Regions from separate parts of the Terrabacter sp. Soil811 genome, predicted to be linked through region 4. Evidence: riboswitches for the same ligand, from Rfam matches in the RefSeq annotation. Region 4 holds a riboswitch; each other region holds the start of a gene.
The links. A riboswitch is a leader RNA that binds a small molecule or an ion and turns the genes downstream of it on or off. The one in region 4 is predicted to bind S-adenosylmethionine.
Positions count from the first base shown of each region.

Region 1: it holds a riboswitch for S-adenosylmethionine, as region 4 does, so the genes downstream of both, ASH01_RS24050 (putative leader peptide) here and ASH01_RS06015 (cysteine dioxygenase) in region 4, are expected to answer to the same signal.
Region 2: it holds a riboswitch for S-adenosylmethionine, as region 4 does, so the genes downstream of both, metX (homoserine O-acetyltransferase MetX) here and ASH01_RS06015 (cysteine dioxygenase) in region 4, are expected to answer to the same signal.
Region 3: it holds a riboswitch for S-adenosylmethionine, as region 4 does, so the genes downstream of both, ASH01_RS19995 (aminotransferase class V-fold PLP-dependent enzyme) here and ASH01_RS06015 (cysteine dioxygenase) in region 4, are expected to answer to the same signal.

Region 1 is NZ_LMSX01000008.1:707,943-715,267, reverse strand. Features, by position in the region: gene ssuE (NADPH-dependent FMN reductase) at 1-224, opposite strand, end outside; gene ASH01_RS13680 (ABC transporter substrate-binding protein) at 234-1,265, opposite strand; gene ASH01_RS13675 (ABC transporter substrate-binding protein) at 1,296-2,300, opposite strand; gene ASH01_RS13670 (amino acid ABC transporter ATP-binding protein) at 2,388-3,149, opposite strand; gene ASH01_RS13665 (amino acid ABC transporter permease) at 3,146-4,225, opposite strand; gene ASH01_RS24050 (putative leader peptide) at 4,383-4,466, opposite strand; SAM riboswitch class IV at 4,500-4,612, opposite strand; gene rpsA (30S ribosomal protein S1) at 4,897-6,408, opposite strand; gene ASH01_RS13655 (class I SAM-dependent methyltransferase) at 6,581-7,325, shown strand, end outside.
Region 2 is NZ_LMSX01000008.1:452,573-459,897, forward strand. Features, by position in the region: gene ASH01_RS12570 (EcsC family protein) at 1-670, shown strand, start outside; gene ASH01_RS12575 (YkvA family protein) at 775-1,455, shown strand; gene ASH01_RS12580 (DUF4192 domain-containing protein) at 1,617-3,308, shown strand; SAM riboswitch class IV at 3,391-3,505, shown strand; gene metX (homoserine O-acetyltransferase MetX) at 3,521-4,780, shown strand; gene ASH01_RS12590 (universal stress protein) at 4,945-5,343, shown strand; gene ASH01_RS12595 (RNA polymerase sigma factor) at 5,683-7,299, shown strand.
Region 3 is NZ_LMSX01000011.1:203,622-210,946, reverse strand. Features, by position in the region: gene ASH01_RS20005 (ribonuclease J) at 1-1,668, shown strand, start outside; gene ASH01_RS20000 (endonuclease/exonuclease/phosphatase family protein) at 1,670-2,749, shown strand; gene ASH01_RS19995 (aminotransferase class V-fold PLP-dependent enzyme) at 2,828-4,225, opposite strand; SAM riboswitch class IV at 4,262-4,387, opposite strand; gene ASH01_RS19990 (FtsK/SpoIIIE family DNA translocase) at 4,589-7,325, shown strand, end outside.
Region 4 is NZ_LMSX01000002.1:61,883-69,207, forward strand. Features, by position in the region: gene ASH01_RS05995 (SRPBCC family protein) at 1-259, shown strand, start outside; gene ASH01_RS06000 (hypothetical protein) at 397-1,326, shown strand; gene ASH01_RS06005 (hypothetical protein) at 1,354-2,643, opposite strand; gene ASH01_RS06010 (hypothetical protein) at 2,756-3,055, opposite strand; SAM riboswitch class IV at 3,111-3,223, shown strand; gene ASH01_RS06015 (cysteine dioxygenase) at 3,470-4,027, shown strand; gene ASH01_RS06020 (LLM class flavin-dependent oxidoreductase) at 4,024-5,250, shown strand; gene ASH01_RS06025 (NtaA/DmoA family FMN-dependent monooxygenase) at 5,264-6,688, shown strand; gene ASH01_RS06030 (NAD(P)H-dependent oxidoreductase) at 6,685-7,293, shown strand.

The DNA of each region.
Region 1 (7,325 bases), on a different contig from region 4:
GTCGTGACGACGACCGCGTCGGCCGCCTCGATCTGCGCCACGACGGCGGCGATCTGCGGATCAGCCACGTCGGCGCGCAGCAGCGCCTCGGCGGGCAGGTCACGGATGACGACGCGCTGGACGTCGTGGCCGCGGACCGTGAGACGGCGTTCGATGTGGCCGAGGACGGCATCCGTGCGGGACGCCGCGGACGGGCTCGAGGCGAGGGTGACGATGGTGGCCATGTCAGTCCCTCACTGGTCCGAGGTCTCGGTCGGCTTGGGCAGCCCTGCCGGGTTGACCTCGGAGGCCGGCACCGCCTCGGCGGTGAGGCCCCAGCGGGCGAGGACCTTGCTGTAGCTGCCGTCCGCGATGGCGGCGTTGATGGCGTCCGAGATGGGCGTGGCCAGGCCGTTGCCCTTCTTCGTCAGGACCCCGACCTTCCCGGGGATCGGGAAGCTCGACGACACGGTGCCGACGATCTGCGTCTTGCCGGCCGTGACGACGTGGTACGTCGCGGTGGGGTTCGGGCCGAGGTAGAGGTCGATGCGTCCGGAGTCGAGGGCGAGGTAGTACTCCGTCGTGCCCTGGTAGTAGACGAGCTCAGCGGGGGGCCGTCCGGCCTTCTCGTTCTCCTCGTTCCAGCGCAGCAGGATCGCCTCCTGCAGGGTGCCCGACCCGACGGCCACCTTCTGGCCCGAGACGTCGGCAGGCCCCCGCACCTGCAGCGTCGAGGCCTTCCTGGCCTCGAACGCGTGCAGCCCGAGACGGTACGTCGCGAAGTCGTACTTCTCCTTGCGCTCCTCCGAGACGCCGACGTTGGAGATCGCGACCTGGTACTTGCCCGAGTCGATGCCGATGAAGAGGTTCTCCCAGCTCGTCGTCTGCACGTCGGGCTTGAGGCCGAGGATGTCCGCGACGAGGTGGGCCACGTCGACCTCCACCCCGATCGGGGTCTTGTTGTCGTCGGCCGTGAACGCCAGAGGAGGTATGCCGCCGCCCGCGCCGCCGCTGCCGATGACCAGGGTGCCCCTGGCCCTGACGTCGGCCGGCAGGGTCGCCGCGATCTCAGGGTGCAGGGTGCCCTCCGGGCGCTTGGCGCCGGCCGAGGTGTCGAAGGAGACCGGGAGGACCTTCGAGTCGCCGAGAGCCTTGGGGTCCACCTGCGTCGTCCCGGTGCTGACCGGGTCCGCGCAGGCTCCGAGCACACCGACCGTCGACAGGACGGCGGCCGCGACGACAAGCGCACGGCGACGAGCAGGCGCGTGGGTCTTGCTGTGGTGCATGGTGATTCGTCTCCTGGCTGGGTTGGGGGCTCAGTCGGTCTTGGGCAGGCCGGGCGGGTTGATCTCGGACTTCTCGAGGCCCTCGGTGCTCAGGTTCCAGCGCTTGAGGACCCTCGCGTAGCTGCCGTCGGCGATCGCCGAGTTGATGGCGGCGGCGTAGGGCGCGGCGAGACCCGAGCCCTTCTTCGTCAGCACGGCGATGAGTCCCTGGAGGGAGTCACCGGCACCCGAGAAATGGCCGATGGCCTCGGTCTGGCCGGCCGTGGCGACGTGGTAGGCGACGCTCGGGTTCGGGCCGAAGTACGCGTCGATCCGGTGCGACGACAGGGCCAGGTAGTAGTCCGTCTGCGACTGGAAGTACTTCACCTCGGCGGGCGCGAGGCCCGCCTTGACGTTGGCCTCGTTCCAGTCGAGCAGGATCTTCTCCTGGTTGGTGCCGGACCCGACGGCGATGGTCTTGCCGGCGATGTCCCTGCCGCTCGTCACCTTCCACGTGCCGCCCTTCGGCGCCTCGAAGGCGAGGTCGTCCTTGCGGTACGTCGCGAAGTCGTACTTCTCCTTGCGCTCCTCCGTGACCGTGACGTTGGTCAGGGCGACGTCGTAGCGCCCCGAGTCGATCCCGAGGAAGACGTTCTCCCAGCTCGTCGCCGGCGTCTCGACCTCGAGGCCGAGCTTGTCGGCGAAGAGGTGCGCGAGGTCGACCTCGACGCCGATGACGGTCTTGTCGTCGTCGGCGGTGAAGACGAGCGGGGGCGTGCCGCCACCCGCCCCGGCGTTGGCGGCCGTGATCGTGCCCCGCTCTCGGATGGCGGCGGGCAGCAGGGCCGCGGCCTTCTCGTCCGTGGTGGCGGTGATGCGCTTCTGGTCCGGCGAGGTGTTGACGGCCGGGCCCGCCGGCGCGATCGAGCCGGCCGCCGCGCCCGAGCTGGCCTCGGCGGCTCCGGAGCAGGCGCTGAGCGCGACCGCGGCGGCGACGGCGACGACCGTGACGGCATACGTCGTCGGGCGGTGGACGGGGTGGGGACGTGCGGGCATGAGGACTCCTCTCGGCACCCGGGGGGGGTGCGAGTCATGGGTGGCCGGTACGGCCGGAGGGGTTGGGGGTGGGGTGGTGGCGTGCGGTCAGAGGACGCGGTCGAGGAAGGCTCGCGTGCGTTCGTGGGCAGGGTGGTCGATGACCTGCTCGGGCGGTCCCTGCTCGACGACGCGGCCGCCGTCGAGGAAGACGACGGTGTCGGCGACCTCGCGGGCGAAGCCGACCTCGTGCGTGACGACGACGAGAGTGGCCCCGTCGCGGGCGAGCTCCTTGATGACGGCGAGGACCTCGCCGACGAGCTCCGGGTCGAGAGCCGACGTCGGCTCGTCGAAGAGGATGACGTCGGGCTGGAGCGCGAGGGCTCGGGCGATGGCGACCCGCTGCTGCTGACCACCGGAGAGCTGACGTGGGTAGGCAGCCGCCTTGTCCGCCAGACCGACTCGCTCCAGCAGCGCCCTGGCCTCGACCTCGACCTCGGAGCGCTTGCGGCGCTGCGCCGACACCGGCGCCTCGACGACGTTCTCGAGGACGGTGAGGTGCGGGAAGAGGTTGAACTGCTGGAAGACGAAGCCGATGCGGCTGCGCTGGCGCAGGATGTCGCGCTCGGGCAGCTCGTGGAGGCGGTCACCCACCTGCCGGTAGCCGATGAGCGTCCCGTTGACGCGCACCTGACCCCGGTCGATCTTCTCCAGGTGGTTGATGGTGCGCAGCAGCGTGGACTTGCCCGACCCCGACGGTCCGAGGACGACCGTGACGGTGCCCTCCGCCAGCTCGAGGTCGACGTCGTCGAGCACCCGGTGGGCCCCGAACGACTTCGTGACGCCGCGGAGGTCGACGGCGGCGGTCATCGGGCGACCTCCTCGGGACGACGCGCTGCCTGGGTCGCGATGCCGGCCCACCGGGCCCGGAGCCGCTGGAGCGGTGTGGGCGGCAGCGACCGGGCGCTGCCTCGGGCGAAGTGCCGCTCGACGTAGTACTGCCCGATCGACAGGAGCGTCGTGAGGATGATGTACCAGACCGTCGCCACGAGGAGCAGCGGCACGACCCGGGAGTTGCGGCCGTAGATCACCTGCACCTGGTAGAAGAGCTCCGGGATCGCGAGCACGGAGACGATCGAGGTGCCCTTGAAGAGGCTGATCACCTCGTTGGCGGCGTTGGGCAGGATCGAGCGCATCGCCTGCGGCAGGACGATCCTCGCGAACTGGCGGCGCCGCGGGATGCCGAGCGCCGAGGCCGCCTCGCGTTGCCCCTCGTCGACGGAGAGGATGCCGCCGCGGATGATCTCGGCCGCGTAGGCCGCCTGGTGCAGGGCGAGCCCGAGCACCGCGGCGCCGAGGGCCCCGAAGAGGTCGTTGGTCTCGACGCTGCCGAAGGACGGCCCGAACGGCAGCCCGACGCTGATCGTCTGGTAGAGGTAGGCGATGTTGAACCAGAAGAGCAGCTGGACGATGAGCGGGATCGACCGGAACGCCCAGATGTAGGCCCACGCGACGGTCCGCAGGAACGCGTTGGACGACAGTCGCATGGCCGCGAGGACGAGCCCCAGGGCGAAGCCGGCCACGGTCCCGAGGACGGTGAGCTGGATCGTCGTGCCGAGAGCCCGGATGACGGTCTCGGTGGCGAAGTAGCGACCGAAGGTCGCCCAGTCCCAGCCGGGGTTGGTGACGAGGCCGTTGACGAACATCGCCAGGAGCAGGCCGACGCCGGCGACGCCGACCCACGTCCACGGGTTGCGGCGCGGGACGACGGTGAGGACCGGCCCGCCTCCGGACGGCGGGACCGAGTGGGTTGCCCGCGCCGGGGCGGCCGAGAGGGCGGACGTCGACGCTCCCGCCGTGGGCTCGGCCGGCGAAGGCGGCGAGGACGACGATGACGATGTGGTGGTCGGCGGCGCTGAGCGCCGGACCGTGGAGAGGGATGGCACGTGAGGCTCCTGGAGGGATGGCTCGGGCACCCGTCACCGAACGGGTGGCGGGGAGCGGCGGCGGCCGCGTGGGTGCGTGCTGGCGTCCGGGCCCCCCGGGGTCACCGTTGGGCCGGGCGCCGACCGGCCGGCCGAGGTCTCGGCGGCCAGGACGTCGTCAGGGACGACAGAGCGCGCTGGACACGCGGAGCAGGTCGACGTGGCGGCGGAGCACGAGGTGGGTGCTCGTCGTGCGCGCCATGTCGGCTCCTCGGTCCTGGACCCGACCACTTCGAGTCCGCGCTTGCCGTCGCCTGCTGGCGACGGCCTGGTCCTCACCCGGAGCACCCCGCCGCGGTGGAGGGTTGCTGTCCAGCGAGCCGGGGCTTGGCACTGGAACTCTTGACCTGTCGATGACACTACGAAGCCCGCCGACGCCCCGTCAATCGCCGATATGGGCGCATTCTCCCCTGCTTGGGGCTTCTACCCCGCACCGCCTGTCGAGCGAATTGCCATGTGCCACAACATCATTCGTGTGATCACCGCGATGCTTCGGCCAATCAATTCCTAGTAATTCAGTCGGAAATAAACCTGAAGCCTTCTTGCATCCTGAGACAGCGGACACGAAAGAGCCCCGGACCCACAGGGTCCGGGGCTCTTTCAGAGCGTGTCGCTCCAAGCAGTGACTGGCGTCAGTTGCCCGTCAGCTTCTCACGAAGCGCAGCAAGCGCCTCGTCCGAAGCCAGCGTGCCCTCGACCGGGGCCGGGGCGTTGCGCGGGGCGCGCTCGCTGCGGTCGGCGTCGCCGGCCTCGGCGACGTCACCGGTCGCGGACGAGTACGACGTCGCGGAGCCGGCGTTGGCCGCAGCCTCGGCGTCGGCCTTCGTCGCGGCGTCGACCTGGGCCTTGTGGGCCTCCCAGCGAGCGTGGGCGTCGGCGTACTGACGCTCCCACTTCTCGCGCTGGGCGTCGAAGCCCTCGAGCCACTCGTTCGTCTCCGGGTCGAAGCCCTCGGGGTACTTGTAGTTGCCCTGCTCGTCGTACTCGGCGGCCATGCCGTAGAGGGTCGGGTCGAACTCCGACGCCGCGACGGCCTGGTCGTTGGCCTGCTTGAGCGACAGCGAGATGCGACGACGCTCGAGGTCGATGTCGATGACCTTGACGAAGATCTCGTCGCCGACGTTGACGACCTGCTCCGGCAGCTCCACGTGGCGCTCGGCCAGCTCGGAGATGTGGACGAGGCCCTCGATGCCGTCCTCGACGCGCACGAACGCACCGAAGGGGACGAGCTTGGTGACCTTGCCGGGGACGACCTGGCCGATGGCGTGCGTGCGAGCGAAGTGCTGCCACGGGTCCTCCTGCGTCGCCTTCAGCGACAGGGAGACACGCTCACGGTCCATGTCGACGTCGAGCACCTCGACGGTGACCTCGGTGCCGACCTCGACGACCTCGGACGGGTGGTCGATGTGCTTCCACGACAGCTCCGAGACGTGGACGAGACCGTCGACGCCGCCGAGGTCCACGAACGCACCGAAGTTGACGATGGAGGACACGACGCCCGAACGGACCTGGCCCTTCTGGAGCTCCTTGAGGAACGTCGTGCGCACCTCGGACTGCGTCTGCTCGAGCCAGGCACGGCGCGACAGGACCACGTTGTTGCGGTTCTTGTCGAGCTCGATGATCTTGGCCTCGATCTCCTTGCCGACGTACGGCTGGAGGTCGCGGACACGACGCATCTCGACGAGCGAGGCGGGCAGGAAGCCGCGGAGGCCGATGTCGAGGATGAGACCACCCTTGACGACCTCGATGACGGTGCCGGTGACGACGCCGTCCTCCTCCTTGACCTTCTCGATCGTGCCCCAGGCGCGCTCGTACTGCGCACGCTTCTTGGACAGGATCAGACGGCCTTCCTTGTCCTCCTTCTGGAGGACGAGGGCCTCGACCTCGTCACCGACCTTGACGATCTCGCCCGGGTCGACGTCGTGCTTGATGGACAGCTCGCGCGAGGGGATGACGCCCTCGGTCTTGTAGCCGATGTCGAGCAGGACCTCGTCCCGGTCGACCTTGACGATGCGACCCTCGACGATGTCGCCGTCGTTGAAGTCCTTGATGGTGGCGTCGATCGCCGCAAGGATGTCTTCCTGAGAGCCGATGTCGTTGATGGCGATCTCAGGCGCGGTCTTCTCGACCGTGTTGGCAGTCATGTAGTAGGAACTCCGATTGTGGACAGTTAGATTGGGGACCTCGGGGCGGTGGACCTGACGGCCCGCGCCTCGATGCCTTGTGGACAGGTGCAACATTGATCGTGCGCACACGGGTGTGCTCGGCAATCCTATCCGCGCTGTCACCAGCCGGTCAAAAGAGAGCACGTATGCCGTGAGCACGCCCACCGAGGCCACCCGCCGTCCCGCTCCCCCGGACGAGACCGCCGCCGCGAACCGCACGTGGTGGGACGGCGAGGCGGCGTCGTACTACGTCGAGCACGGGTCGTTCCTCGGCGACACGGACTTCGTCTGGGGGCCGGAGCGGTTGCGCGAGGAGGAGGCGCGGCTCCTCGGCGACCCGGCCGGCCAGGTCGTGCTCGAGATCGGCGCCGGCTCGGGGCAGTGCTCCCGCTGGCTCGCGGCCCACGGCGCGACCGTCGTGGCCACCGACCTGTCGGCCGGCATGGTCGCCACCGGCGTGGCCGTCAACGCAGCGCTCGGCGACAGCCCCGACGCGGCCACCCGCGTGCCGTTCGCCCAGTGCGACGGACGCGCCCTCCCCTTCGCCGACGCGTCCTTCGACACCGTCTTCACGGCATACGGCGTCGTGCCCTTCGTCGCGGACTCCGACGTCGTCATGGCGGAGGCCGCCCGCGTGCTGCGCCCCGGTGGGCGCTTCGTCTTCTCGACGACCCACCCGGTGCGGTGGGCCTTCCCCGACGACCCGGGGCCGGCCGGGCTGACGGCGCGCCACTCCTACTTCGACCGCACGCCCTACGTCGAGCAGGACGACGAGGGCCACGCGACCTACGTCGAGCACCACCGCACGGTGGGCGACCGGGTACGGGAGATCACGGCGGCCGGGCTCGTCCTCGTCGACCTCGTCGAGCCCGCGTGGCCGGAGGGGCACGACGAGC
Region 2 (7,325 bases), on a different contig from region 4:
CGCGCTCGAGCGGGCTGCCCTGCCGGCCGAGGGAGGTCTCTCGGGAGCCGCGACCCGACTCGTCGAGCGTCTCCTCGACGTCGGGATCGACGGCAAGGGACCGTTCGACCCGGCCCACGAGGTCGCCGCCAACGCGCTCAAGCACGCCCGGGGAGATCGCGACCAGGCCCTGCGGATCATCGTGCGCGACCACCGGCAGCTCGGCGCGATCGGCGGCTTCGCCACCGGTCTGGGCGGCTTCTTCACGATGCCCCTCTCGCTGCCGGCCAACGTGCTCGAGTTCTACCTGCTGGCCACCCGCATGACGGCGGCGACGGCCAAGGTGCGCGGCTACGACATCGACCAGCCCGAGATCCGCTCCGCGATCCTGCTGACCCTCGCCGGCGCCGACAGCGACGACCTCCTCAAGAAGGCCGGTCTGCAGGCTGCCGGTGGCAAGCTGTCGTCCGTCGCCTTCGACCGGCTGCCCGCCCCGGCGCTCATGGTCCTCAACAAGGCGGTCGGCTTCCGCCTGCTCGGGCGCATCGGGCAGGGGACCTTCGCCCGGCTCGGGCGCCTCGTGCCCGTCGTCGGAGGCCTCATCGGCGCCGCGGTCGACGTCTACATGCTGGGCCGCATCGGCAAGCAGGCGGCCAAGGAGTTTCCTCCCGTCGAGACCTTCGGTCGCTGAGCGACCGGCTGGACTGGCCTCACCGTGAGGGACACGCAGATCACCGTTGCGCATCGCCGTCCGGGCCGGGGAATCGCACGCGGCACCCGTTCGTTGGGCCGGGCATGAAGCCCGCATCCCGGATCAAGATGGCCGCGACCGTCGCGTCGGTCGTGCGCGCCTCGACGCGACCCGGCGCGCCCAGCCTGCCGGAGCGGCTGCAGGCCGTGCCGCGCATGGTGCGCGCCACCGTGGACGGGACGTATGCCGGCACGACCCTCAAGCGGCTCGGGCTCGTCGCAGGGGCGGTCGCCTACGTCGCTTCGCCTGTCGACCTGCTGCCCGAGGCGGTCCTGCCGGTCATCGGCGCGGCCGACGACGCCGTCGTCATCTCCTGGGCGGTCAAGGCATTCTTCGAGGAGACCGAGCGCTTCATCGCCTGGGAGGTCGGTCAGGGTCTGCACCGCCCGCGGCCCCGGCGTGGTTCTGCGAGCGGGGCGCCGGGTGGCGATCCGGCGACCGAGGCGTCGCGCACGACGGTGCACGGTGAGCCGGTCACGGTGCCGGGCGATCCGACGACCCGGGCGTGGGCCGGAGGTGCCGAGGACGGACTGCGCCGCGACCGTGACAGCACCGGGGCTGCTGCACCCCGCCGCATCGTCAGCCGCGTCACGCGTGTCAGGGGCAGGTCCGCCAGCAGTGACCCCGGGCGGGGTCGGGACGACCGGGCGCGACTTCCGGAAGGGACGCGCCAGGCCGCGACCGACTACGTCCTCGAGTCGGTGCGCAAGCGCCTCGAGCGCTGAGCCCAGCGCACTCGGCGACACGGCGTACTGCTGCGCCGTGCTGCGTGCGGTGAACCCGGCCGCTGGGTCCGCGATCCACACCCCCTGACACGAAAGGCACTCGGTCCACAGGAGCCGATCGGGGTCTGCCGGTCCCCGGTGCGTGCCGCGAGGCTCGGGACATGCCGAAGATCTCACTGTCCGGGCCGGCCGAGCTGCTGACCATCATCCCCTTCCACCTGGGCTTCCAGCCGGAGCGCAGTGTCGTCGTGGTGTGCTTCCACGGCAAGCGGCTCGGGCTCGTCGCGCGGCTCGATCTCGTCGACGAGACCCTGGCCGCCGAGGCCGCCGCCCAGACGGTGCCGACCCTGCTCCAGGGTTCCCCGTCGTCGGTGGCCCTCGTGGGTTTCGAGCAGGTGCGCGACGAGTCGCTGGCCCTGCTCGAGGCGCTCGCCACGGGCGTCGAGGACCACCGGGTCGTCGTCCGGGAGCGACTCGCGGTCCTCGAGGGGCGCTGGCGCTCGGTCGGGTGCGACTGCTGCCCCTCGGAGGGCTGGCTCCTCCCGGAGCAGGCGGACGTGCCGGCCGTCGCGAGCTACGTGGCGCTCGGGCACTCCGTCCTGGCGGACCGAGAGGGGTTGGCGAGGCTCGTCGAGCCGCTCGCCCCCACGGAGCCCCGGCACGACCTCGCTGCCGCCGCGATCGACGACTGGCAGCGCCGCTATGTGGCAGCCGGTGGCTCCCTCAGCAGGACGCCGGCCCGGGCGAGCCGGACGGACCGGAAGCCCGCCCGGGGTCGCCGCCGTCGACCGGCAGGACGGGGGCGCCGACCCGGCGCGGCGCTCGGGGTCCTCGACGGCGGCGACCCGACGGCCCGCCAGTTCCTCGTCCACGACTCCCTCGTGGCCTGGGGAGGGGTGCTGCACGGCGAGATCGAGGGGTACGGCGTCGAGCACTGGCTCCCGTCCCTCGTAGGTCCGCTCCGTGACCCGCGCTTCCATGACGCCCTGCTGGCGTGGCTCTGCCCCGGGATGGCCTCGGCCGACTTCCTGTCCGACGACCTCGCAGCCCTCCTCGGGGTGCTGCTCGGTCCTGACCTCCGGCTCGCCCCGGCCGCGGGCGACCACGAGACGGCCGGCGTCCCGACACCCGACGGCGCCGAGCCCGGTCGCTCCCCGGGATCGGGCGCGGAGCCGGGCGACCCCGACACCGCGGAGGGGTCGGGGACGCCCGTGCAGGAACACCTCGAGGAGGGCGACTCCGACGCGCTCCGAGCGCTGTTGCAGCTGCTGGCTGCCGGGCCGCCGTCGTCGGACCGGCACGACGACGACACCGACGACGAGGACCCCGGCGACGACAACAACGACAGCGACGAGGACGACCACGAGGACGACCACGAGGACGACCAAGAGGACGACCACGAGGACGATGGCGAGCCGCGGCGCGACGTCTTCGAGGCACGACGGGTGCTGGACGAGCTGGACGCCGTCGGGACCTTCGCGGCGCTCGAGGCGTCGGTGGACCGGGACGAACCGCGCTCGCTCGACCTTCGGGCCGGCCTCGCCGCAGCGCCCGACGCGGCTCCCGAGTCGTGGCTCGGTGACGGCACCGACCCGAGCGGCTGGGAGGAGTGGGACGAGGCTGCGACGCCACGGCTCGTCCTGTCCCGCCTCGAGCAGGTCTGCCGACTCACGCCGGCGGATCATGCGGTTCCCGTCCTGGCGCTCTTCGCCTCGATGGCGTGGTGGTGCGGCGACGGTGCGCGCGCCGGGGTCGCGGTCGACCGTGCGCTCGAGCTGGAGCCCGAGGACGGGCTGGGGCGGCTGCTGCGGCACGCCCTCGACGTCGGACTCCGGCCACGGGAGTGCGCCTGAGCGTCTCCGGCGGCGGCGCCGTCCGTCCATGTCGTGGAACGGCGCGCGGCCTCTCCGCGAGGCCTCGCGTATGGTTGGAGCAGGTCATGAGTACCAGCGACAAGCCCCGGCTCGCTGGTCGGCAACCCTCCTTCGCGGTGGGGTGCCCCGGGTGAAGACCAGGCCGCCCCGTCCCCGGGTGCGTGCAAGCGCGAGGACCGAGGAGTACCCCGATGACCGTCACCCACCGGACGCAGAGCACCCGTCGCCGTGCGCGGCCCGGGACCGCTGGCACCGGCCAGACCGGCGACTCGGCGACGAGGGACCGTGCGGCGACGAGCCACGTCGACCCGACGGCACCGGAGCCCCGCCGGCCCGACGGCGCCTGGCGTGACGGCGACCCGGTCGGGCGGCGGCAGTTCGCCCACGTCGGTGACATCGAGCTCGAGCGCGGGGGAGTGCTGCCCGACGTCCGCATCGCCTACGAGACGTGGGGCCGGCTCAACGAGGCCGGCGACAACGTCATCCTCGTCGAGCACGCACTGACCGGCGACAGCCACGTCCTCGGTGAGGCCGGCGACGGACACGCCTCGCCCGGCTGGTGGAACGCCCTCATCGGGCCCGGCGGACCGGTCGACCCCGAGCGGTGGTTCGTCATCGCGTCCAACGTCCTAGGCGGGTGCCAGGGCAGCACCGGCCCCGCGAGCCCCGCGCCCGACGGTCGACCCTGGGGCAGCCGTTTCCCCTACGTCACGGTCCGCGACCAGGTCGCCGTCGAGCGACGCCTCCTCGACGGGCTCGGCATCCGCCGCCTCGCGGCCGTCGTCGGCGGCTCGATGGGTGGGATGCGTGCGGTGGAGTGGGCCGTGACGCACCCCGACGACGTCGACCGCTGCATCGTGCTCGCGTCGACGGCGTACGCGACCGCCGACCAGATCGCCTGGTGCCAGCCGCAGCTGCTGGCGATCCGCAACGACCCCGACTACGCGGGTGGCGACTACTACGAGGGCCACGCGCGACCCGACACCGGCCTGGGCCTGGCTCGCCGCATCGCCCACATCACATACCGCACCGAGACCGAGCTCGGCACCCGCTTCGGACGAGAGGCCCAGCTCGGCGAGGACCCGCTGCGCGCCGGAGACCGCGGCCGGTTCGCCGTCGAGTCCTACCTCGACCACCACGCGGGCAAGCTGGCCCGGCGCTTCGACGCCAACTCCTACGTCGTGCTGACCGAGGCGATGAACTCGCACGACGTCGGGCGCGACCGCGGGGGGCTCGAGGCCGCCCTCGAGCGCGTCCGCGCCGAGTGCACCATCGTCTCTGTCGACACCGACCGCCTCTACCCGCCCCGGCTCTCCGACGAGCTGCACGCCGCCCTGCCGGGGTCCCGACGCGCACACATCACCTCGGAGTTCGGGCACGACGGCTTCCTCATCGAGGAGGACCAGGTGGGTCGCATCGTCCGTGAGGCGCTCGAACGACCCCGCGACTGAACCCATCTGCGCGCCGGGCCGGTTCGCCGACAGGCGGCGCTGTCGCACGCTCGTCGTCCGCGTCGCCGACGCCGCGGTGAGACTTCGCGCGGGACGCGCCGGACGCCTCGTAATCGGGTACGGTGCGAGCACTGGTTGTTTCCGTCCCAAGGAGGTCCGGGAAAGTGGCCATCGTCGTTGGTTATGTCGCCACCAAGGAAGGTCGCGCGGCGCTCAAGCGAGCCGCCGAGGAGTGCGTCCTGCGTGGAGCGAAGCTCGTCGTCATCAGCTCCCACCGGGGCGGCAAGGACTTCGACGCGAACGAGGCCAGCCAGTTCGAGAGCGAGCTCGCCCGGGTGCAGACGCTCCTCGAGGAGAAGGGCCTGGAGCACGAGGTGCGCCAGCTCGTCCGGGGCAACGACCCCGCCGAGGACCTCATCTCCGTCGCCGAGGAGGAGAAGGCCGACTTCATCGTCATCGGCCTGCGTCGCCGCAGCCCGGTCGGCAAGCTGATCCTCGGGTCCAACGCGCAGCGCATCCTGCTCGACGCGAGCTGCCCGGTGCTCGCGGTCAAGGGCGACTGAGCCCTCTCCGGCACGTCGTCCGGCCCGGTTCGTGCGGGCCGGACGCCCGTTCGCGGCACGCGGGTTGGACGCGCGTTCGCTCGGAGGGCGTACGCCGTTTTATAATGTCCGAGTACCGGATCGCACGAGGCGCACCGAGAGCTCGAAACAGGGATCGACTCCGACAGGCCAAGCTCTTCCGGCACCAACCCCCATTCTCGTTCGTTGTGATGGTGCATGCCCGGATTCGGGTCGACCATCAGACGAGACCTGTGACGAAAGGCGACTGCATCCGTGCCTAAGGCAACAACCGCTGGAGCTCCCAAGACCCTGCCGAAGGTGTTCCAGCACGAGGCGATCATGCAGCTCCTGGTCAAGGGCAGCAGCAGCGGCACCATCACCGGGACGGAGATCGCGCGCGCCCAGGTCGATGCAGGACTCGACCTGAAGCAGATGAAGCCGGTCCTCACGACCCTCGAGGCCCACGACATCGAGATCGTCGTCGACGCGCCGCACTCCAGCACGACGAAGAAGACCCGAACAGGGACCAAGGGAGGCACTGTGGCCACCGCACGCAGCACCACCGCCGCGGCGACGAAGTCCGCGACGCGGACGACGACCGCGACGACGAAGACCGCCGCCAAGAAGACGACGGCCAAGGCGGCGCCGGCCCGTGCCGCCGCAGCCACCGACGACGAGGCGGCCGCCGCCCCCAAGGCGGCCGCGGCCCGCACGGCCAAGAAGGCTGCCACGAACGCCGGTGTCGCCAAGGCGGCCGCAAAGCCCGCTGCCAAGAAGACCGCCACCCGCAAGACCGCCGCGAAGAAGGCCACGACGTCGGCCGACGGCACCGTCGTTGCCGGTGACGACGCCGAGCCCGAGGACGCACCGGTCGGCGAGCTGGAGGAGGTCGTCGTCGAGCCCGTCGACGTGGACGACGACGCCGAGGACGGTGACGAGGCCACCCCCGCAGCCGCCGCGAAGACCGAGGAGACCGAGGAGTCTGGCTTCGTCATCCGTGACGACGACGAGGACGACGCCCCGGCCCAGCAGGTCGTCACCGCCGGCGCCACGGCCGACCCGGTCAAGGACTACCTCAAGCAGATCGGCAAGGTCGCCCTCCTCAACGCCGAGCAGGAGGTCGAGCTCGCGAAGCGCATCGAGGCCGGCCTGTTCGCCGAGGAGAAGCTCAACTCCGGCGACAAGATCGACATGAAGCTCAAGCGTGAGCTGTGGTGGATCGCCCAGGACGGCAAGAAGGCCAAGAACCACCTGCTCGAGGCCAACCTGCGACTCGTCGTCTCGCTGGCCAAGCGCTACACCGGCCGCGGCATGCTCTTCCTCGACCTGATCCAGGAGGGCAACCTCGGCCTCATCCGTGCGGTCGAGAAGTTCGACTACACCAAGGGCTACAAGTTCTCGACCTACGCGACGTGGTGGATCCGCCAGGCGATCACCCGCGCCATGGCCGACCAGGCGCGCACCATCCGCATCCCGGTGCACATGGTCGAGGTCATCAACAAGCTCGCCCGCGTGCAGCGTCAGATGCTCCAGGACCTGGGCCGCGAGCCCACCCCGGAGGAGCTCGCCAAGGAGCTCGACATGACGCCCGAGAAGGTCGTCGAGGTCCAGAAGTACGGCCGCGAGCCCATCTCCCTGCACACGCCCCTCGGTGAGGACGGCGACAGCGAGTTCGGTGACCTCATCGAGGACTCCGAGGCCGTCGTCCCGGCCGATGCGGTCAGCTTCACGCTCCTGCAGGAGCAGCTGCACTCGGTGCTCGACACCCTGTCCGAGCGGGAGGCCGGCGTCGTCTCGATGCGCTTCGGCCTGACCGACGGCCAGCCGAAGACGCTCGACGAGATCGGCAAGGTCTACGGCGTCACGCGCGAGCGCATCCGCCAGATCGAGTCCAAGACGATGAGCAAGCTGCGTCACCCGAGCCGCAGCCAGGTGCTGCGCGACTACCTCGACTGACGGGTTGACTCGCGGTCCCGTGTTTC
Region 3 (7,325 bases), on a different contig from region 4:
GAGCTGACCACGCCGCCAGCCCTCCCCGACAACGGCCTGAGGGTCGTCGCGCTCGGAGGGCTCGGCGAGGTCGGCCGCAACATGGCCGTGCTGGAGACGAAGGGCAAGCTGCTCGTCATCGACTGCGGCGTGCTCTTCCCCGAGGACCACCACCCCGGAGTCGACCTCATCCTGCCGGACTTCACCTACATCGCCGACCGGCTCGACGACATCGAGGCCATCGTCCTCACCCACGGCCACGAGGACCACATCGGCGCCGTGCCCTACCTGCTCAAGCTCAAGGGCGACATCCCGATCATCGGCTCGACCCTGACCCTGGCGCTCGTCGAGGCCAAGCTCAAGGAGCACCGGGTCCGTCCGTACTCCATGGCCGTCAAGGAGGGCCAGCGCGAGAAGCTCGGCGTCTTCGACCTCGAGTTCGTCGCGGTCAACCACTCGATCCCCGATGCGCTCGCCGTCTTCGTGCGCACCGAGGCCGGCACGCTGCTGCACACCGGCGACTTCAAGATGGACCAGCTGCCGCTCGACGGTCGCCTCACCGACCTGCGTGCCTTCGCCCGTCTCGGCGAGGAGGGCGTCGACCTCTTCCTCACCGACTCGACGAACGCCGATGTCCCCGGCTTCACGACGCCCGAGCTCGAGATCGCTCCGGCCATCGACAAGGTCTTCCGTCACGCCCAGCGCCGCGTCATCGTCGCCTGCTTCAGCAGCCACGTGCACCGCGTGCAGCAGGTGCTCGACGCCGCGGAGAAGGCCGGCCGCAAGGTCGCCATGGTCGGGCGCTCGATGGTGCGCAACATGGGCATCGCCGCCGAGCTCGGCTACCTCCGCGTGCCCGACGGCATCCTCATCGACATCAAGAAGATCGACAGCCTGCGCGACGACGAGCTCGTCCTCATCTGCACCGGCTCCCAGGGCGAGCCGATGGCGGCCCTCTCGCGGATGGCGAACCGCGAGCACCGCATCGACGTCGGCCCCGGCGACACGGTGCTGCTCGCGAGCAGCCTCATCCCCGGCAACGAGAACGCCGTCTACCGCATCATCAACGGCCTCATGCGCCTCGGCGCCAACGTCGTGCACAAGGGCAATGCCAAGGTGCACGTCTCGGGCCACGCCAGCGCGGGCGAGCTGCTCTACTGCTACAACATCGTCAAGCCGCGCAACGTCCTTCCCGTGCACGGCGAGTGGCGGCACATGTATGCCAACGCCCAGCTCGCCATCGCCTCCGGCGTCCACGAGGACAACGTCGTGCTCGCCGAGGACGGCGTCGTCGTCGACCTCGTCAACGGGGTCGCCGAGGTGACCGGTGTCGTCGAGTGCGGCTACGTCTACGTCGACGGCAGCAGCGTGGGCGGCGCCGACGAGGCGCTGCTCAAGGACCGTCGGATCCTGCGCGACGAGGGTTTCATCACCTGCGTCGTCGTGCTCGACGCGGCCACCGGCAAGATCGCGAGCGGCCCGGAGATCACGGCCCGCGGGTTCGTCGAGGACGACGAGATCTTCCAGCAGGTCATCCCCAAGGTCGAGCGGGCCATCGAGGAGGCCGTCGCCAAGGGTGTCCGCGACGACCAGCAGCTCCAGCAGGTCATCCGGCGCGCGGTCGGCTCGTGGGTCGGTGGCAAGATCCGCCGCCGGCCGATGATCATCCCGGTCGTGCTGCAGGCCTGACGTGACGGTGCAGGAGGCCGACCGGGGGCACCTCGACAGCGACGACGGCCACGACGGGCCCTCCGGTCGTCCGGGGGAGCCCGCCGAGTCGTCGACGCGGGAGCCGGCCGGGCGTCGTCCCCGCCGGCGCTGGGTCGACGTCGTCATCGGCGTCGTCCTGCTCGGGCTCGTCGCCGTCGGGGCGCTGCGCTGGTACGACTCGACGGCATACGTCGTCGTCGTGCTCCAGACGGCAGGGCCCTTCGTCGTCATCGGCCTGGGCCTGCTCGCCGTGGCGACGCTCGTGCTACGGCGGTGGTGGATGCTCGTCCCCGTCGTCGTCGCGCTCGTCGTGGCGGCGACGGTCGCGGCGCCGGCCTTCCGGGCCACCTCCTCGCCGAAGGCCGACCGCGACCTCACGGTCATGTCGGCCAACGTCTGGATCGGGTCGGCCAACGCCGGCCAGCTCATGGACGCCGTGCGCTTTCACTCCGTCGACGTCCTCGTGCTCACCGAGGCGACGCCCGCGATCCTGCGGCGGCTCGACGCCGAAGGGGCGGCCGACTACTTCAGCCAGCGGGAGGGCGTCGCCCGGGCCAGCACCTACACGGGGACGATGGTCCTGTCGCGCTACCCGCTCTCGGTGCGCAGCCTCGGCACCGACCCGGCGCTCGAGGGCACCCGGAGCGTCCAGCCCGAGGTCGACGTGACCGTGCCCAACGGCACGGTGCGTCTCAAGGTCGCCCATCCCACGGCGCCCTTGCGCGGTGACACCGTCGAGTGGCGCGCGGGCCTGCGGGCGCTCCAGTCGTGGAAGCAGCGTCTCGACGGCGACGAGCTCCTCGTCATGGCCGGCGACTTCAACGCCGGCTTCGGCCACCCCGGCTTCCGCGACCTCGCCGCGGGCCTCGACGACGCGCAGCGCACCGACGGACAGGGGTGGGTGCGCACCTGGCCCTTCGCGGGCAACCGGCTTCCGGCCTTCGTCCAGCTCGACCACCTGCTGAGCCGCGGCCTCACGGTCGTCGAGGCCGGGCAGGTGGCTCTCAATCGCGCCGACCACGCCGCGGTCTGGGCGAGCTACGCCCTGCCGGCGCGCTGACCCGACCCTGAGCGTTCGAGCGCACCGACCGCGCGCCCGCGCTCGGGCACGGACCCGCTCAGCGGCGTACGTCCGCGGTCACCAGGGTCGCTCGACCTCGACGTCGCGCGGGTCGGTGCCCTCGAGCGCCCATCCGGTCTCCGTGAGCGACCACTCCGCGTCGGTGCCCTGCTCGACGAGCCGCGCGACGGCGGCGACGAGACGCTCGACGCCCTCGAGCGTGCTGCCGAGGCCGATGCTGGCGCGGACCGCGGTGGGGGAACGCTCGCCCCACGGGTCCTCGAGGAGCTCGTCGACGAGCAGGTGGGCGCAGAACTTGCCGTCCCGCACGCCGATGCCGTGCTCGACGGAGAGGACCTGCGACACGAGCGAGGAGTCCCAGCCGTCGATGGTGAAGGCGACGACGCCGACCCGGTCGCTGTCGTCACCGAAGATCGACAGGACCTCGACGCCCGCGACGTCGTCGAGTCCGGCGCGGAGCCGCTCGAGGAGGCGGGTCTCGTGCTCCTCGATGGCGTCGCGGTGCCGGCTGATCGTCGAGCAGGCCGCGGCGAGGGCGATGGCTCCGATGACGTTGGGGCTGCCGCCCTCGTGGCGCGCCGGCCCGGTCGCCCACGTGGTGCCGTCCTCGGTCACCGAGCGCGTCGCGCCGCCACCGAGCAGGTAGGGGTTGCCGGCGTCGAGCCAGTCGGAGCGCCCGGCGAGGACGCCCGCGCCGTAGGGGGCGTACGTCTTGTGCCCCGAGAACGCGACGTAGTCGGCGTCCCACGCGGCGAGGTCGATGGTGCGGTGCGCCGAGAGCTGGGCCGCGTCGACGGCGATCCGGGCGCCGTGCTCGTGCGCCAGGGTGGCGAAGCGCTCGACCGGCCAGACCTCTCCCGTCACGTTCGAGGCGGCCGCGACGACGACGAGGCGGTGGCGCGACGGGTGGTCGGTCAGCGCCTCCTCGAGCAGCGCGTGCGCGTCCTCGACGGTCTGCGGGACGGGGAGGCGCACGGTGCGGAAGCGGCCCCAGGGCAGCAGGGTCGAGTGGTGCTCGGTGCCGAAGACGAAGACCGTCGTGCGGCTCGGCAGCGCCTTGCTCAGCAGGGCCCACGAGTCGGTCGTCGTCCGGGTGAAGATGACGGAGTCGCCCTCACGCGCGCCGACGAAGGCGGCGACCTCGGCGCGGGCCTGCTCGTACCACGCGCTCGTCAGCCGCGAGGCGAACCCGGCGCCGCGGTGCACGGAGGAATAGGTCTCGAGGGCGCGGTCGACGGCCGCCTGGACCGTCTCGAGCGCCGGCGTCGAGGCCGCGTGGTCGAGGTTGGCGTATGCCGTGTCGCCGTGGAGCGTGGGCACGCGCAGTCCGGCGCCGACGACGGTGGGCAGGGTGCGCGCCTCGGGCACGACGTGCAGGGCGCGGGTGCGCACGACGGGTGCGGGGGAGCCGCCACAGAGGGAGGCCGCTGGGTGCGTCGAGGGAAGGACCGACATGGGAGTGCTCCTGGGTCATGGGACCCACCCGGTGCAGGTCCGCGCTTGCCGACCTCGATCACGCGTTCAGACCGAGGGTGGCCTGGTCGTCACCCGGAGCACCCCACCGCGGAGGAGGGTTGCTGGCCAGCGAGCCGGGGCTTGTCACTGGCACTCATGACCTGCGCACGACGATAAAGGGGTCGGTCACCGGCTGTCCACCGGTCGGTCCCCGGGTGTCGCGATCTGAGACGCCGACCCCGCCGGGGACCTCGCGGGACGGTGACGGGCGCGCCCACGGCATACGGCAGCCGCGTCCGACTGGTCAGCCCTGTTGCGCGTGTGACGCGTGAGTTCAGCGGTGCGTTGACGTACGGTGCGAGCATGGCGTCACGTCCGTCCACCAGCCAGCGCTCGAGCTCCGCCGCGGCCACCCGCGCCAAGGGGTCCGCGGGCAGCGCCTCGTCACGCCCTCCCGCAGCCCGGGGCGGCCGGCCCGCGCAGCGCAAGCCCGCGGCCCGCAAGCCCGCCGCCAAGACCGCGTCCAAGACGCGGGGCGGAGGCCTCCCCTTCCCGTTCGGCGCGATGCGCAACACCTGGATGGGCGTCTCGCACATGGCCGGGGGAGCGGTGCGCCGCGTCGGGCACAGCGCCGCCGACCTCGAGCCGGAGCACCGCCGCGACGGCATCGGCTTCGCGCTCATCGCGCTCGCCGTGGTCGTCGCCGCGCGTGAGTGGTGGGGCGTCTCCGGCACCTTCGGCCAGGTGGTGCACGCCGTCTTCGCCGGCACCTTCGGCCGCGTCGCCTACGCCGTCCCGCTCGTGCTGCTCGCCCTCGGCCTGCGCATGCTTCGAGCTCCCCAGGACGACGCGGCGACCAACCGCGTCGTCGTCGGCACCATCGCCCTGACCTTCGCCGCGTGCGGTCTGTCGCACCTTGCCGACGGCATCCCCAACCCGCCCGACGGCGCCGACGGCATGCGTGCCGCCGGCGGCATCCTCGGCTTCCTCGCCTCGAGCCCGCTCGCGGCGGCCGTCTCGACCTACGGGGCGCTCGTCCTGCTCGTCCTGCTCGGTCTCTTCGGCCTGCTCGTCATCACGGCGACGCCGGTCAACATGATCCCGACCCGCCTGCGCCAGCTGCGCGCCCTCGTCATCGACCGCGACCACGTCGACGAGCAGCCCGACGAGGCGCTCGACGCCCCTGCCGCAGCGGTGAAGCGCGCGCGCCGCAAGGCCGTCGACCTCGCCGACCGCGACGGCGACGAGGCGTTCCGCCAGGCCGCGCAGAAGGCCCTCGAGGACGAGGCGACCACGCAGCTGCGACCCGGCGAGAAGCGCCCGACGCCTCCCGGGCTGCTGGCTCCCCGTCCCGGCGGCGAGAAGGGCGGCGAGAAGGTCATCGACGCCACCGACCCGAAGACCCTCGGGGCGCCCGACACGAGCAAGGTCGGACCCAAGGCCGAGCTCATCCCCCCGCCCATGTCCGACCTGCCGGCTCGCGTCGAGCAGCTCAGTCTCGGCGGCGACATCACCTACCAGCTGCCCGACCACGCGATGCTGACGCCGGGGCCGCCGCACAAGACGCGCAGCGAGACCAACGACCGCGTCGTCGAGTCGCTGACCAACGTCTTCGACCAGTTCGACATCGACGCCGCCGTCACGGGGTTCACCCGCGGCCCGACGGTCACGCGCTACGAGGTCGAGCTCGGCTCGGGCACCAAGGTCGAGCGCGTCACCGCGCTCTCCAAGAACATCGCGTATGCCGTTGCCTCGGCCGACGTGCGCATCCTCAGCCCCATCCCGGGCAAGTCCGCCATCGGCATCGAGATCCCGAACCTCGACCGCGAGAACGTGTCCCTCGGCGACGTGCTGCGCAGCAACACGGCCCGCACCAACGAGCACCCGATGGTCATGGGTGTCGGCAAGGACGTCGAGGGCGCCTACGTCATCGCCAACCTCGCGAAGATGCCGCACCTGCTCGTCGCGGGCGCCACCGGATCGGGCAAGTCGAGCTTCGTCAACTCGATGATCACCTCGATCCTCATGCGCTCGACGCCCGAGGAGGTCCGGATGATCCTCGTCGACCCGAAGCGCGTCGAGCTGACGGCCTACGAAGGCATCCCGCACCTCATCACGCCGATCATCACCAACCCCAAGAAGGCCGCCGAGGCCCTCGCGTGGGTGGTCAAGGAGATGGACCAGCGCTACGACGACCTCGCGGCGTTCGGCTTCAAGCACGTCGACGACTTCAACAAGGCGGTCCGCGCCGGCAAGGTCAAGCCGCTGCCGGGCTCGGAGCGCCAGATCACGACCTACCCGTACCTCCTCGTCGTCGTCGACGAGCTCGCCGACCTCATGATGGTCGCCCCGCGCGACGTCGAGGAGTCGGTGGTGCGCATCACCCAGCTCGCCCGTGCCGCCGGCATCCACCTCGTCCTCGCGACGCAGCGTCCGTCGGTCGACGTCGTCACGGGCCTCATCAAGGCCAACGTCCCCTCGCGCATGGCGTTCGCGACGTCCTCGCTCGCGGACTCCCGCGTCGTGCTCGACCAGCCCGGCGCCGAGAAGCTCATCGGCCAGGGTGACGCGCTCTTCCTGCCGATGGGCGCGAGCAAGCCGATGCGTGTCCAGGGCGCGTGGGTCAACGAGTCCGAGATCCACGAGGTCGTCAAGTTCGTCACGACCCAGCTCAAGCCCAACTACGTCGAGAACGTCACCGTCGCGGCGCCCAAGAAGCAGATCGACGACGACATCGGCGACGACCTCGACGTGCTGCTCCAGGCCACCGAGCTCGTCGTCACGACCCAGTTCGGCTCGACGTCGATGCTCCAGCGCAAGCTGCGCGTCGGCTTCGCCAAGGCCGGACGGCTCATGGACCTGCTCGAGTCGCGCGGCGTCGTCGGCCCGAGCGAGGGCTCCAAGGCCCGCGACGTGCTCGTGCGCCCGGACGACCTCGAGCAGACGCTCGCGCTGCTGCGCGGCGAGGACGTGCCGCACCCCAACGAGCCCGTCGACGCCGATGACCTCGCCGAGATCATCGAGCCCGCCGAGCCGTATGCCGCCCCGCCCGTCGACGTGGAGCCTGCCGAAGCGTCGGCCGGCTACGCCGAGGAGCCCG
Region 4 (7,325 bases):
GACGACGGTGCGGCGCTGCGAGCGGCCAGACCTGCTCGAGCTCACGGTGCGTGCGTGGCCGTCCGGTGAGGGCGTCGTGCGGATCACCTGCCGCGCGAGCGGGGCCGACACCGAGGTGACGATGGAGGAGGACGCGACGAAGGGGCCCGCGCTGCTCGTCCCGAAGCCGGTCCGTGACGTGCTGCTCGACCGCCGCAACCGGGAGGCGCTCCGGCGTCTGGCGATCCTCGTCGAGCGAGCCCAGGCCGACCCTGCCTGACGGTTCGGGGGGTTCGGCGTGGGGGCAAGAGGGTGTTTTGCGAAACTTGCGGCAATCTTGCGAAACGCCTGCGCGAGTCTTGAGCAATCCGGACAATTCGGAGGGCTGGTCCCCGCCCTTCGTCCCGGAGCTCTCACATGTTCAGCACCCCTCGTGCCCGCGCCACCCGCCTCGTCGCCGCGGCTCTCGCACTGGCGGGCTCGGCTGCCGCGCTGGTCGCCATGGCTCCCGTCGCCGCGGCAGCTCCCCAGGCCGGGACGGTGACCGCCGTCGCGTCCGCGGCCCAGGACACTCGGGCCATGTGGGTGTGGGACACGAGCACCCCTGCGGCCACCGTCGACCTCGCCGTGAGCGCCGGCATCGACCAGCTCTTCGTCGCCGTCCCGCCGAACCTCACCACCTCGAGCCAGCTGCCGAACATCAAGGCGCTGAGCGACCGGGCCCGCGCTGCCGGCATCCGGGTGGACGCGCTCGGGGGCGACCCCGGCTGGGTCTACAACCCGACGTGGGTCGTCACCTACTGGCTCAAGCCGGCCAAGAGCTCGGGCCTCTTCACGGGCATCCACGTCGACGTCGAGCCCTACTCGACCTCCGCCTGGGGGACCGACCAGGCCACCGTCGTCAGCAAGTACCTCACGCTGCTCGACAAGCTCAAGGCCAATGCCGGCACCTACCCCATCGAGGCCGACATCCCCTTCTGGTTCAACACGGTCCACGCCGTCGCCTCCACGGGGGCGGCCTCGACCCTCGACCGGGAGATCATGAAGCGCACGGCCGGCGTCACGGTGATGTCCTACCGCAACACCGCGGCCGGCACGGACGGGACTCTCGACGTCGCGACCCCCGCGCTCGCCGCCGGCGCCGCGCTCGGCAAGCCCGTGCGCCTCGGCCAGGAGACGAACTATCTCGGCGCGACGGCCGTCGACACGAAGCAGACGTTCTACGGCTGGACCCGCACCGCCATGGAGGCCCAGCTGGCCCAGGTGAACTCCGGCGCGAGCGCCTCTGCGACGTACGCCGGGCTGGTGATCCACGACGCCACCGGGTATGCCGCGATGGCCCCCTGACCGGGACCGGAGCAGGAACGCGACGGCTCAGCCGCCACCGATCCGGCCGGCGATGATGCTCGTGACGATGACCGACGTGATCGTCACGGTCGAGAAGCCGGCGACGATCATCTTGGGCAGGATCTCGTTCTCGATCGCGGCCACCTCCTCGGGGGTCTCTCCGGCTCCCTTGGCGGCCTCCTGGGACAGGATCATCGTGCCGGGGAAGCCGTAGAGCGAGGTGAGCCCGATCGCCACGGACATCGACACGCTGTAGCCGAGCAGCTTGCCGACAAGAGCCGAGAAGCTCGCGATCCCGACGATCCCGAAGGCGAAGGCGATGAGCAGCGGCACGGCCAGCGCTGACACGTCGCTGGGCTTCACCGTCGCCAGGGGTCCGAAGACGAGGATCATGATGGCGATCATCATGAGACCGAAGGCGTCGATGCCCGACAGGACCGACGGCTTGAAGATCCCCGTCGTGCGCAGGCCGATGCCGAAGAGCAGGGCCACGACGAACGTGTTGAGGATGCCGTCGGTGACGTTGTTGATGCCCAGACTGATGAGCACGACGACCCCGACGATGAAGAGGGTGCCGGCCGTCGTGCGGAGGGCGCCGGGCAGCTTCGTCTCCGGCACGGGCTCGGCGGGCGGCGTGGCGCCGTCCCCGCTGCTGCCGGCGTCGCCCTTGCTGCCGCCGCCATCGCCCCCGCCGCTGGCGGCGGCGGCCCCCGCGGCCACCACCGGCGCCAGCGTGCCCGCTCGGTACTCCTCCTTCAGCCGGGCGGCCTCGCGGCGCAGGATGATCGAGGTGAGCGGGAAGCCGATGAGCCCCTGGAGCGCGGCGATGAGGACGGGGAAGACGGCGATGCTCGTCAGGCCGACGCCGAGGGCCGCCTCCTGGACGATGAGGACCGAGATGGTGCCCCCGCTCAAGGCGCCGGTGCCGGCGATCACGAAGTCGAGAGCCTGCGCATAGCCGTCGGCCGCGGAGCCCGTGATCCGAGGCCCGAAGATGAATCCGGCCAGCAGCAGGGCAAGTCCGATGCCGATGACAGTGGCGATGCCGACGAGCAGCGTCTTCCACTGCTTCTTGAAGTCGTCGAGGCTGATCATGGTGCCGAGGTGGACGATGACGAAGCCGACGACGACGCCGGCGAGCGCGAGCAGGCTCGAGCTCGCGAGGAGGTCCTCGGGGAAGATGTCGGTGAGGAAGCCGACGAAGAAGATGATCGAAGCGACGAAGAGCGAGGACAGCAGCGACCTCGTCTTCTTCGCGACGAGGTCGCTCACGGTCCAGACGAGCATGACGATGACGAACGCGAGCACCGGGTTCACAGCGGCCTCATCTTCCTCGTGGTGGCGGGCTGGTCGTCTCCCGATCGTGCCGGGGGAGCGGGGCGTGCCGATTCCCCCTCCGTGGGTGATCGGCACCGATCTGCAGACCCCCTCAGCCCTGCTGCCAGGCGGGGTCGCAGGAGAGCTCGACGTTGATCCAGGTGGCCACACTCAGGTGGCGCAGCCGCTCGGTGACGGCCTGACGGGCCGGGTGCTCGATCTCGGGGGGAGGCCTCATCTCGAGCAGCTCGCGCAGCATGGTCCGGACGAAGCCGACCGGGGCCGGGAGCACCATGAGTGACACGACGATGACGAGCACCGGGTCGACGAGTTTTGACGCGGTGTCCTTGACGTCACCAGCGGGCAGCACCGTCACGACGAGGAACCCGACGGTCCGTGGCCTCGGTGGCATCTCAGGGAGTGGTCGCCCGCTATCCCTACCAAATAGGTATGTTATCTTCTCTGCAGGTCATGAGTCCCAGCGACAAGCCCCGGCTTGCTGGGCGGCAACCCTCCTCCGCGGTGGGGTGCCCCGGGTGAGGACCAGGCGTCGACCCCTCGGTCGACGCAAGCGCGGGCTCGACGAGGGCCCCACGGACACAAGGGTTCCCATGACGCACACCACCGAACGGCGATCCCGCGGCCACGCCCTGTGGGCTCACCGCCGCCGGCACGTCGACCTCTCCCGGGTGAGCAGCGCCCTCTGTCGGGACTGACGACCAGACGACCGCATGCGCAGTGTCGGCAGCCCCACTGGGTCCTGCTGTGGCGCGCGGCGTCCCCGTAGTCCGTCTCGACCCACCCGCACACCTTCAGGAGCCTTGCCATGCCTCTGCGCACCCGCCCCGACCGGACCACCGCCCTCACCACGCTCTCTGCGCCCGGCACCGGGACGCCATCGACGTTCGCACCACGGACCGCCGTCAACCTCGCGGAGACGGCTCGGCGCCTCGCGGGCGACCGTGCCCTCTGGGCCGGCCTCGTCGACTTCGACCCCATCAGCCGCTACTACGCCCGGATCGCCGCCGAGCCCGACCACGAGGCCTGGCTGCTCACCTGGCTCCCCGGCCAAGCGACGGAGTGGCACGACCACGGGCAGAGCGCCGGCTCGTTCGTCGTCCTGCAGGGACAGCTGAGCGAGCGCGTCGCCGATCTGGACGGTCCCGACCGGACCCCGCAGGTCGGTGTGGACGTCGGCCGGCTGCGGCCCGGCCAGCAGCGCACGTTCGGACATCGCTACGTGCACCACGTGAGCAACGAGGGCCCGGACCCGGCGGTGAGCCTGCACGTGTACTCCCCGCGCCTCACCGAGATGACCACGTACGCGCTCACCGGCACGAACCTCCGGCCGATCGAGCTGCAGCAGAAGGGAGTCGACTGGTGACTGGCCTCACTCCGAACGCCACGCCGATCCACCTCGCCGTCGCCCTCGACGGTGCGGGATGGCACCCGGCAGCGTGGCGCGAGCCTGGTGCGCGGCCGGACGACCTCCTCACCGCCCGCTACTGGGCCGACCTCACCACCACGGCCGAACGCGGCCTGCTCGACTTCGTGACGATCGAGGACAGTCTCGATCTCCAGTCGGCGGACCCCTTCTCCGACGACGTCGACACGCGCACCGACCAGGTGCGCGGGCGGCTCGACGCCCTCCTCGTCGCAGCCACGGTCGCGCCCCTGACGCGGCACGTCGGCCTCGTCCCGACCGTCACGACGACCCACACCGAGCCGTTCCACGTCTCCAAGGCCGTCGCCACCCTCGACCACGTGAGCCACGGTCGTGCTGGCTGGCGGGTGCAGGTGGGTGGCACACGCGGCGAGACCGGCAACGTCGGTCGTCGCACCCTCCCCCCGATCCGACGGGACCTCGCCTCCAGTCCCGAGGGCCGCGCTGCCGTGCGCGAGCGCTTCGACGAGGCTGCCGACCACGTCGAGGTCGTCCGGCGGCTCTGGGACAGCTGGGAGGACGACGCCGAGATCCGCGACGTCACGACCGGGCGGTTCGTCGACCGGGACCGGCTGCACCATGTCGACTTCGAGGGCCGGCACTTCAGCGTCCGAGGCCCGTCGATCACGCCGCGACCACCACAGGGGCAGCCCGTCGTCACCGCCCTGGCGCACCAGACGATCCCGTACGAGCTGGCGGCCCGGTCGGCGGACGTCGTCTTCGTGACGCCGCACGACGACGAGCAGGCCGCGAGCATCCTCGGCGAGGTCCGAGGGGCAGAGGCGCGGGTCGGGCGCAACGCCCGTCCCCTCACGGTCTTCGCCGACCTCGTCGTGGTCCTGGGGAGCACGACAGACGCAGCCCGGACCCGGCGACGGCGGCTCGACGAGGCCGCGGGGTCGCCCTTGACGTCCGATGCCCACGTCTTCACGGGCACCGCTGCCGACCTCGCGTCGCTCCTGCTCCGTTGGCACGACGTCGGCTACGCCGGCTTCCGGCTGCGTCCGGCCGTCGTCGTGGGCGACCTCACCGCGGTCGTGGACGAGCTCGTGCCCGCGCTCCAGCGCGCTGGGGCCTTCCGGACGGCATACGACCCCGGCACGCTGCGCGAGCGCCTCGGCCTGTCCGTCGCCGTGAACCGCTACGCCGCCGCGTCGGCGTGAGAAGGGAGCTCCCATGACGCAGCACCGCAAGCAGGTCATCCTCGGCGCCCACTTCCCGGGGGTCAACAACACGACGGTGTGGAGCGACCCGGCCTCGGGCAGCCACATCGACCTGTCGTCGTTCACCCACTTCGCGCAGACGGCCGAGCGCGGCCGGTTCGACTTCCTCTTCCTCGCGGAGGGGCTGCGGCTGCGAGAGCAACGAGGTCGGATCCACGACCTCGACGTCGTCGGCCGGCCCGACACGTTCACCGTCCTCGCCGCGCTGGCTGCGGTGACGCAGCACCTCGGTCTCGCCGGCACGATCAACACGACGTTCAACGAGCCCTACGAGGTCGCGCGCCAGTTCGCGACCCTCGACCACCTGTCCGGAGGACGCGCCGCGTGGAACGTCGTGACGAGCTCCGACGCCTTCACGGGTGAGAACTTCCGGCGCGGAGGGTTCCTCCCGCACGCCGAGCGTTACGAGCGCGCCGAGGAGTTCATCGCGACGGCCCGCGAGCTGTGGGACTCCTGGCCGGTCGACGCGGTGCGGGCGGACGGGGCCGACTTCCTGTCCGATGCCTCCGCGGGGACCTTCGAGCACCGCGGCAAGCACTTCGACGTCGCCGGCCGCTTCACCGTGCCCCGGAGCCCACAGGCCCATCCCGTCGTCCTGCAGGCCGGCGACTCGAGCGACGGCCGCGAGCTCGCAGCGCGCAGTGCGGACGCCATCTTCAGCCGCCACTCCACCGGGGACGGCGCGCGCGAGTTCTACCGCGACGTCAAGGGACGGCTCGAGCGCTACGGCCGGCGGCCGGACGACCTCAAGATCCTCCCGGCTGCCACGTTCGTGCTCGGTGACACCGACGCCGAGGCCGTCGCCCGGGCGGCCGAGGTGCGGCGCCAGCAGGTGAGCCCGCAGACGGCGATCCTCCTGCTCGAGCAGGTCTGGAACCGCGACCTGTCCGACTACGACCCTGACGGCCCGCTGCCGACCGTCGACCCGATCGTCTCCGACGCGTCCTCGATCGTCCGCGGCCGCGCCCGGCAGGTCGGTGACCCCGCTGCCGAGGCGGCCCGCTACCGAGCCGTGGCCGAGGCCAAGGGGCTCAGCATCCGCGAGGTCGTCATCGAGCTGACCGGTCGCCAGACCTTCGTCGGCTCACCGGAGACCGTGGCCCGCGCCCTCGAGCACGCCGTCGCGACCGAGATCAGTGACGGCTTCATCCTCGTCCCGCACATCACCCCGGGCGGACTCGACGAGTTCGCCGACCGGGTGGTGCCGCTGCTGCAGGAGCGCGGCGTCCTGCGCCGCGACTACGCCGAGGGTGCCACCCTCCGGGATCACCTCGGCCTGGGGCCAGCGCGGCCCGCATCCGACTGGGGGACAGGGGTGTCGGCCGCTCACGGTGCGTCGGCCGAGCCCCTGCGGACCGGCGTCAGGGCGAGCGCGTGACGGCGACGCCTGCGGCCGCTGGCACGGTGGTCGAGGTCGTCGAGCTCGTCGGCAACCCGCGGGTCGGCTCGCGCACGCGAGCCCTGGCGGACCTCGTCGTGCGCTCGCTAGCCGAGACGGTGGAGGCGGACGGACGAGCCGCGCCGGACGGCATACGCCTGGGGGTGCCCGTCGTCATCGAGCTGGGCGACGCGGTCGGCGTCACCTTCGGGGCCGAGGTGGCGCGGGCCTCGGCTCCCGTCGAGGACCCGTTCGGTGTCGTGAGGCGCGCCGGGCTGCTCGTCGTGGCGACCCCGACGTACAAGGCGACCTACAGCGGGCTGCTCAAGCTCTTTCTCGACCACCTGAGCCAAGGCGACCTCGCGGGGGTCGCGGCGGTGCCGGTGGCGATCGCCAGCGCCCCCGCTCACCGCGACGCCGTCGCGACCGCGCTGCGCGACCTCCTCGTCGAGCTCGGTGCCGACGTGCCCACGCCCACCGTTGCGCTGCTCGAGAGCGAGGTCGCCGACCAGGAAGAGCACGTCCGCCGCTGGGTGGGGACGTATGCCGCCACGCTGGGTGCCAGCCTCGCCCGCGCGTCCGAGCCGGTCGGCGCGCAGACGTGAGCGGAGCGGGCGTCACCCTGCACTGGTTCCCG